DNA from 2 places in the Mycolicibacterium sp. SMGY-1XX genome. Region 2 is predicted to be linked to the other one. Evidence: riboswitches for the same ligand, from Rfam matches in the RefSeq annotation. Region 2 holds a riboswitch; the other holds the start of a gene.
The links. Region 2 has a riboswitch for glycine ahead of gcvP (aminomethyl-transferring glycine dehydrogenase). Riboswitches for the same ligand answer to the same signal wherever they lie in the genome.
Positions count from the first base shown of each region.

Region 1 (4,407 bases), 880 kb from region 2:
GGCGGTGCCGATGCCACCTTTGAAGCCGTGGCAGATCATGCCGGTGCCGCCGCCGACATTGCCTTCGGCCACCGCGCCGCCCGATGCCGACGCCAGCGCGGCGCGCACATGCTCCGGCCGGACATGGAAGCCGTTGATGTCGTTGAGGAGTCCGTCGTAGGTCTCCCCCACCACCGGCAGCGACCAGTACACGCCGTCACCGCGCACCCGCACCTGCTCGGCCACCAACTCGTCGCGCACCACGCCGACGCTATGGGTGTTGGTCAGGCCGATGGCGGTGGTGAGCTCGCCGGACTCCCGGATCCACTCCAGGCCGGTCAGCTCGCCGCTGCCGTTGAGACGGTGCGAACCGGCAAATACCGGTTCGGTCCAGATGTCGTCATGGGGGATGACGACGGTGACGCCGGTGTTGATTCCGTCGCCCTGCACGGTGGTGTGTCCGACCCGGACACCCCCCACGTCGGTGATGGCGTTGTACGGTCCGGTTGGATGTTCACCGATGACCACGCCGAGATCTCTGGCACGCATGGTTTTCTCTTCGTTCAAGAGTTATTTTCCTAATTGGAAAAGAACTATGCGCCCGGGTGAGCAGTCACGCAACAGGAACGGCAAAATTGGTCCGAATCCGCGAGAGGAGCCCAGCAGTGGCGAGGCCGAACCGGCAGGTAGAGCGACGTGCCGAAATCATGGACGCAGCGATCGCCCTGATCGAGCGCTACGACCTGGCCACGCTCAAGCTCGCCGACGTCGCCGCCGAACTGGGGCTGACCACCAACGCGGTGCGCTACTACTTCAAGGACATGCCCCAGCTGCTCAGTGAGCTGGCGCTGCGCTCCGACGTCCGGTTCTTCGACGAGCGGCTCGAACTCGGTCGCCGCGCCCGCGACATCCACCACCAACTGGCGCTGACCATCGCCGCGGGCCTGCCGAGCGGACCCGAGGACGCCGAGTGGCGAGCGATCTGGCGCGCCGTGCTGGCGGCCGGGTTCGAACTCGACCAGCGCCGGGACGTCCAGGGCATCTACCACCGGCAGGTGGACCTCTACACCGACCTCCTCAACGACGGCGCCGAGGCCGGGGCGTTCACGCTCCGCTCCCCTGCCCGCGACATCGGGATGACGCTGATGTCGATGGAGGACTACTTCGGCTACCGCATCGTGGCGCGCGACCCCGAGATCAGCCGCAGCACCGCCCTGCGGCTGATGCGCCAGTACGCGGAGTTGGCGACCGGGACCAAGCTGCCCGACACGGTGTGAGGCCGGCGTCGCCCCGCCACGCCCAGTAGCGCCCCGCTGAGCACCGACTGCTCTACCGGGGTTCCGCAGTCATGAGTGCCTATCGTTTGGCGGGATCGCGCCCGGGTACCCGCGCGCCATGCTGAGAAACGCTGTGGGGGAAGGCCTCGTCGCCGGTGCGGCCGGGGTGGCGGTGATGACGGTCGGGGAAAAGCTCGAGCAGCGGATCACGGGCCGGCCGGACTCGCATGTGCCTGCCCGCACGCTCGAGCGCCTCACCGGGATGTCCGAACAACCCGGGCAGCAGCCGCTGGTGCGGAACTGGGCCATGCATTACGGGCAGGGCATCCTGCTCGGGGTGCTGCGGGCGGTCATGTCGGAGGTCGGGTTACGCGGCCCACTGGCGTCGGCGAAATTCGCCGTGGTGCGGCTTACCAATGACCAAATCCTGGAGAACGCCACAGGTGTCGGCGCGCCACCACAGACCTGGCCGCGCAAAGAACTTCTCATCGATGTGTTGCACAAGGCGGTCTATGCGTTCGCCACCGGCGCCGTCACCGACATGCTCGCCGCCCGCCGCGGCGCTGGCCCGGGGCAGCGACACGCGGCCCGCCTACCGGGTCGCCACTCGGATGTGGGTCCCGTCCCGTGACAAAGCCGGCGCAGCCCGGTACGTTACCCCCGTCACAATTGAAAAGCCGTTGACGCGTGGCGGGAGAACCTCGAACACCGAGGCGCCGAAGGAGCAACATCCTCCCCGGGAATCTCTCAGGCCCCAGTACCGTTGCGCGAAGGCAACTCTGGAGACAGGCAATCCGAATTGCCTGACCGAAGGTGTACGGCGCTGAGTGCGCCAGATCTCTCAGGTATCAGGACAGAGCGGGGAGTTCCACATCGCCACGGCACCTGCCGAGGCGACCGAACCGGGGGCCGCCTTGTCGACACCGACCTTGTCCACACCCAGATGCACGTCGCTGGACAGCTATGACCGTCAACTGCTGGAGTTCGCAGTGGCGTGGACGCCGTACGGAGGTCCTCCCGACGACGTCACCTTCCTCGAATTCGGCACGACGCCGGCCGGCGTCGACGCGCAGTTCTGCGCCCTCGTCGCTGCCCACGGCGACCGGATCACGCAGCTGACCCGGGCTGACCGTGCGCTCGTCGTCTCGGCCGTCGCCGCGCTCGCGCGGAAGCAGTGACCTTGACCATCACGCCCAGCTGGCCTACCGTGGACTCAGCATTGATATATCAACTGTCGATCAACAAGCCGAGGACGGTGACCGCATGACGATCAGTGTGTTCGAGCTGTTCTCGATTGGCATCGGCCCATCGAGTTCGCACACCGTGGGACCCATGCGCGCCGCCGCGCGGTTCCTCTCCGATCTGCACACCCTCGGCGCCTTCGACGACGTCCGGGACATCCGTGTCGACCTGTACGGCTCGCTGGCCGCCACCGGAGCGGGTCACGGCACCATGACCGCTGTCCTGCTGGGGCTGGAAGGACTTCTGCCGGAAGAGATCAGTACCGAGCAGATGGAGCGTCGGGTCGACGCCATGCGCGCCACCGGCCGGATCAACTTCGGTGGGGCCCGCGAAATCGCGCTCACCGAGGGTGATTTCATTCTCCGGCCGCTGACCATGTTGCCGTTCCACCCCAACGGGATGACCATCACCGCGCTGGGGCCCGGTGGCACCGAACTGCACCGGGAGACGTACTTCTCGGTGGGCGGCGGGTTCGTCGTCACCGAGGCCGAGAGCCGCGAACCCGCCACCGTCGCAGCCACGTCGGCACACGGTTTCGGCTCGGCCAAGGAGCTGCTGGAACTGTGCCACCAAAAGCGTTGCAGCGTCAGCGAGCTGATGCTCGAGATCGAGACTGCCAGCAGAAGTGAGGCCGAGATCCGCCGGCGGCTGCTGCACATCCGCGACGTGATGGTGGAATGCGAACAACGCGGTATCGCCCGCGACGGCTTGCTGCCGGGCGCACTGCGGGTCCGCCGCCGCGCCAAGGACTGGTATGAACGCCTCAGCGAGGAAGACCCGCAACGGCTTCCGGAGTTCGCCGAGGACTGGGTGAACCTGGTGGCGCTGGCCGTCAACGAGGAGAACGCCTCCGGCGGGCGCATCGTCACCGCGCCCACCAACGGCGCGGCCGGTATCGTCCCGGCGGTGCTGCACTACGCCATGCACTACACCCCCGCGGGCAGGAAGGACAGCGACGAGACCACGGTGCGCTTCCTGCTCGCCGCCGGCGCCATCGGCTCGCTCTACAAGGAACGTGCGTCCATCTCCGGGGCCGAGGTCGGCTGCCAGGGCGAGGTGGGCTCGGCGGCATCGATGGCGGCGGCGGGCCTGGCCGAAATCTTGGGCGGCACAACCGAACAGGTGGAGAACGCCGCGGAAATCGCCATGGAGCACAGCCTCGGCCTGACCTGCGATCCGATCGAGGGCCTGGTCCAGATTCCCTGCATCGAGCGCAACGCCATCTCAGCGGGTAAAGCCATCAACGCCGCACGCATGGCGCTGCGCGGCGACGGCACCCACCGGGTGAGCCTCGACCAGGTGATCGAGACCATGCGCACCACCGGCGCGGACATGAGCTCCAAGTACAAGGAGACCAGCACCGGCGGCCTGGCCGTCAATGTGCCGGTGAACTTCATCGAGTGCTGACGCGCCGCCAATTCTGAACCCCACAACCCAAAAGCAACCGCGCTTCGGTAAGAGGGCATTGGCCTCGTACCAAGCACCAGCGTGCCGAACGAGGACCAGAATTGACACCCTGGCGACCGCCGGTCAGGGCGTAAACTCAACACCACCAGGAAAGGCGACGAGATCCACTTCGTCCATCCCAACGGTGAATGAGTCCGTCGAACCTATACACCAGCAACGAGCAAACGCACGCTGGACAACCTGCGCTGGGAAATTCCCGTCCCATTTGGTTCCTGAACCGTCTTGGGCGAAGTAGTAGTACCAACGGGTGCCCGTAGGGTTGGCGCGGTCTGCACTTTGCCCGCTCGCAAGATTGATCCAACCCAGAACTTCCCACGGATCACCACACTCTGCCTGGCATTCGTGTCGAGCGCGGCCGTAGGCAACAGAGATAGACCTGCCGGTCGAGTTCGTGAATCGAACTGCGGTGACGGCGCGGGGCGTCGCCACGGCGGCTCCCGGG
Region 1 covers NZ_CP101139.1:4,821,106-4,825,512, forward strand. The annotation lists gene NL241_RS23205 (DmpA family aminopeptidase) at 1-528, opposite strand, end outside; gene NL241_RS23210 (TetR family transcriptional regulator) at 687-1,256, shown strand; gene NL241_RS23215 (hypothetical protein) at 1,375-1,887, shown strand; glycine riboswitch at 1,938-2,029, shown strand; glycine riboswitch at 2,031-2,122, shown strand; gene NL241_RS23220 (hypothetical protein) at 2,084-2,434, shown strand; gene NL241_RS23225 (L-serine ammonia-lyase) at 2,520-3,905, shown strand; gene NL241_RS23230 (hypothetical protein) at 4,029-4,407, opposite strand, start outside.
Region 1: another riboswitch for glycine. It lies ahead of NL241_RS23220 (hypothetical protein); the one in region 2 lies ahead of gcvP (aminomethyl-transferring glycine dehydrogenase).

Region 2 (4,407 bases):
CCAGGCGCCGCCGTTCGCCCATTACCAAGCCGTGTACCGCAACTTCGACTACGACAACGCACTCGATCTGGTCAGGTCCGCTGCCGAGCTGTCCGACCGGGTGGGCGGCGCATGACCCACCGGCGGATCCGTCCGTTCAACACCAAGGACACCTACCCCGAACAGAATCTCGACAATGACCTGTGCCAGGCCGTCGTCGCCGGCGACACCATCTATCTGCGCGGGCAGATCGGGCAGGATCTCGACACCGGGCGCAACGTCGGTGTCGGCGACGTGGCCGCCCAGACCGAGCAGGCGATGTCCAACATCGCCGCGCTGCTCGACGAGGCGGACTCTTCTGTCGCCGACATCGTCAAAGTGACGATCTACCTTGTCGATCCGCGATACCGGGAGAGCGTGTACCGCGTGGTAGGACGCTGGCTCGAGGGGGTGCACCCGGTGTCGACCGGGGTGGTGGTCAGTGCGCTGGCCCGGCCCGAGTGGCTGGTCGAGGTGGACGTGATCGCCGTGAAGCAGGGGGCGTCATGACGTTCTCGATGGCGGCGCTGGACCGCGACACCGGAGCGTTCGGCATGATCATCGCCTCGTCCTCGCCGGCGGTGGCGTCCCGGTGCCTCAACATTCGCCCGGGCCTGGGCGCCGCCGCCAGCCAGAACGTCACCGATCCCCGGCTGGGTGGGCAGCTGCTGGACCGGCTCGCCGAAGGCGCCGAGCCGCAGGCCGCGATGACCGCTGTGGTGGCCGACCACGCTTTGCGCGACTACCGGCAGTTGACCGTGCTCGACGCGGCCGGGCGCACCGCGGCCTACAGCGGGGCCGGGGCGCTCGGTGTGCATCACCACGTGGCCGGTGACGGCGTGGTGGCGGCCGGCAACATGCTTGCCGGGCCGGCGACCATCACCGAGCTGATCCGCGGCTACGAGACCTCGGGGGCCGACGAGTTCGAAGCCCGCCTGTTGGCCGGGCTCAACGCCGCGCTGACCGCCGGCGGAGAGGAGGGTCCGGTGTATTCCGCGGGCCTGTTGGTCTATCGGGAGGTCGCTTGGCCGGAGACCACCCTGCGCGTGGACTGGGACGAAGATCCCTACACCCGGCTGGCCGAACTGTGGGAGGTCTGGGAACCCCAGCGCGACGACTACGTGCGGCGTGCCCTGGACCCGTCGGCTGCGCCCAGTTTCGGGGTCCCCGGTGATCTCTGAGCCCAAGGCGGCCGCCGGCGATCACCTGCGGCGCAACTGGGAGCTGGTGCGCGGGGTCAGTACCGCCCTGCATGCCGACCCCGAACTGGCGTGGCACGAGGTGCGGGCGCACCGGATGCTGACCGGGCTGCTGGCCGATCGCGGTTTCCGCGTCGACCACCGCGCCGGGGGACTCGACACCGCGTTTCACGCTCGCGCCGGCACCGGCCCGTTGCACGTCGCTTTCGTGGCCGAATACGACGCGCTGCCCGGGCTCGGCCACGCCTGCGGGCACAACCTGATCGCCGCGTCGGCCATCGGGGCGGCGCTGATGGTGCAGGAGGCCGACCGCGGACAGGGCCTCACCGTGCACGTCCTGGGCACGCCGGCCGAAGAGGGCGGCGGCGGCAAGATCGTGATGCTGGAGGCCGGTGAGTTCGACGGCCTGGACGCCGCGCTGATGATTCATCCGGGGCCGGTTGACGCCCCGCGGGCCGAGCCGATGGCGGTGGCGCACTGGCGTGTCACGTATCGGGGTGTCAGCGCCCACGCGGGGGCCTATCCGCATCTGGGGGTCAACGCTGCCGATGCGTTCACCGTGGCGCAGGTGGCGATCGGCCTGCTGCGCCAGCAGCTGCCGGCGACGGTGCGGGTCCACGGGGTGGTGACCTCAGCGGGGTCGGCGCCCAACGCCATCCCCGACTCGGCGTCAGGCCGCTGGTATGTCCGTGCCCGCACACTCGCCGAGCTGACCGGCATCGAGAAGCGGATCCGCGCCTGCTTCCAGGCCGGTGCCCTGGGCAGTGGCTGTGATCTCGACATCGAGTTGGAGTCCGCGCCCTACTCGGAATTCCGCACCGACGACGAGATCCTGGACCTGTTCGTCGCGAACGCGGCCGCGCTGGGTCGGGATATGAGCGTCGAGCCGCCGGAAGGGGCGGGGGCCATGGCGTCGGCGTCGACCGACATGGGCAATGTGTCGCAGGTGGTGCGCGCCATCCACCCGTATCTGGGCATCGGTTCCCTGCCCGCGGTCAACCATCAACGTGAGTTCGCCGACGCCGCGGTGGGGCCGCAGGCGGAGGCCGCACTGCGCGACGGTGCCACCGCACTGGCATGGACGGCGCTCGATCTCGCCGGGCGGTAGTATCGCAGTTGCATCGCCCTCTCGCGGGAGAGTTCTGTGACCGCCAGCCACAGACGCCGAAGGAGCAACACCTCTCCGTCAACCTCTCAGGCCCCCGGACCGCGTCAGACCACGATGCCTCTGGAAAGCGGTGCGCGCACCCGCCCATGGGGAAAGGCCTGATCGGCCGAATCTCTCAGGCAGCCCGGTTCGGGTCGACGACAGAGGGGGAGGACGCGATAGTTCGTCCTGCTGCCTAGGAGTTCGTGTTGGCCCTCTCCGATGACGCGCTGTTCAACGACAGCGCCCCGAAATTCGCCGATCGGCACATCGGTCCCGGCGCCGCCGATATCGACACCATGCTCAGTGTCATCGGTGTGCAATCCCTCGACGAGCTTGCGGCCAAGGCGCTTCCGGCCGGCATCCTCGACGCACTGGACGCCGACGGGGTGGCGCCGGGTCTCGACAAGCTGCCGCCCGCGGTGTCCGAGCACGAGGCCCTGGCCCAGCTGCGCGCCATGGCCGACGCCAACACCGTCGCGGTCTCGATGATCGGGCAGGGCTACTACGACACGCTCACCCCGCCGGTCTTGCTGCGCAACATCATGGAGAACCCGGCCTGGTACACGGCCTACACGCCGTACCAACCGGAGATCAGCCAGGGCCGCCTCGAAGCGCTGCTGAACTTCCAGACCATGGTCGCCGACCTCACCGGACTCGACATCGCCAATGCCTCGATGCTCGACGAGGCCACCGCCGCGGCCGAGGCGATGACGCTGATGCAGCGCGCCGCCCGCGGCAAGGCGACCCGCCTGGCCGTCGACGTCGACGTCTTCCCGCAGACCGCTGCCGTGTTGGCCACCCGGGCGCGGCCGCTCAACATCGAGATCGTCACCGCTGACCTGCGCGAGGGTCTGCCCGAGGGTGATTTCTTCGGCGTCATCGCGCAACTGCCCGGCGCCAGCGGACGCATCACCGACTGGTCCGCGTTGATCAAGCAGGCCCACGAACGCGGCGCGCTGGTGGCCCTGGGTGCCGATCTGCTGGCCATGACGCTGGTGGCTCCGCCCGGAGAGATCGGTGCCGACGTGGCGTTCGGCAGTGCGCAGCGCTTCGGCGTGCCGATGGGATTCGGCGGCCCGCATGCCGGTTACCTCGCCGTGGCCACCAAGCAGGCCCGCCAGCTGCCGGGCCGGCTGGTCGGGGTCTCGGTGGATGCCGACGGCGCTCCGGCGTACCGGTTGTCGCTGCAGACCCGCGAGCAGCACATCCGCCGCGACAAGGCCACCAGCAACATCTGTACCGCGCAGGTGCTCTTGGCCGTGATGGCCGCGATGTACGCCAGCTATCACGGCGCCGAAGGGTTGACCGGTATCGCCCGGCGGGTGCACGGGCACGCCGCGCGGGTGGCGGCCGCCCTCGGCGATGCGCTGGTGCATGACACGTTCTTCGACACCGTGCTCGCATTGGTGCCGGGCCGCGCCGACGAGGTGGTGGCCGCGGCCAAGGCGCTGGGCATCAACCTGTGGCGGGTGGACGCCGACCACGTGTCGGTGGCATGTGATGAAGCCACCACCGACGCCCACGTGGCCTCGGTGCTGCAGGCCTTCGGTGTGTCCGCCGCCGACGCCGAGCCGGTCGACATCGAGACCCGGACCTCGGAGTTCCTGACGCATCCGGCGTTCACCACCTACCGCACCGAGACGGCGATGATGCGCTACCTGCGGTCACTCGCCGACAAGGACCTGGCACTGGACCGCACGATGATCCCGCTCGGCTCGTGCACCATGAAGCTCAACGCCGCGGCCGAGATGGAATCCGTCACCTGGCCGGAGTTCTCCCGCCAGCACCCGTTCGCCCCGGCCGGCGACAGCGCAGGCCTGCGCACCCTGATCGCCGAGGTGGAAGCCTGGCTGGTGGCCGTCACCGGCTACGACGCGGTCTCGCTGCAGCCCAACGCCGGCTCGCAGGGGGAGTACGCCGGGCTGCTGGCGATCCACGATTACCACGCCAGCCGCGGTGAGAGTCACCGCGATGTGTGTCTCATCCCGTCGAGTGCGCACGGCACCAACGCCGCGTCGGCGGCCCTGGCCGGCATGCGCG
Region 2 covers NZ_CP101139.1:3,940,547-3,944,953, reverse strand. The annotation lists gene NL241_RS19085 (4-hydroxyphenylacetate 3-hydroxylase family protein) at 1-115, shown strand, start outside; gene NL241_RS19080 (RidA family protein) at 112-528, shown strand; gene NL241_RS19075 (DUF1028 domain-containing protein) at 525-1,199, shown strand; gene NL241_RS19070 (M20 family metallopeptidase) at 1,189-2,325, shown strand; glycine riboswitch at 2,340-2,437, shown strand; glycine riboswitch at 2,438-2,539, shown strand; gene gcvP (aminomethyl-transferring glycine dehydrogenase) at 2,595-4,407, shown strand, end outside.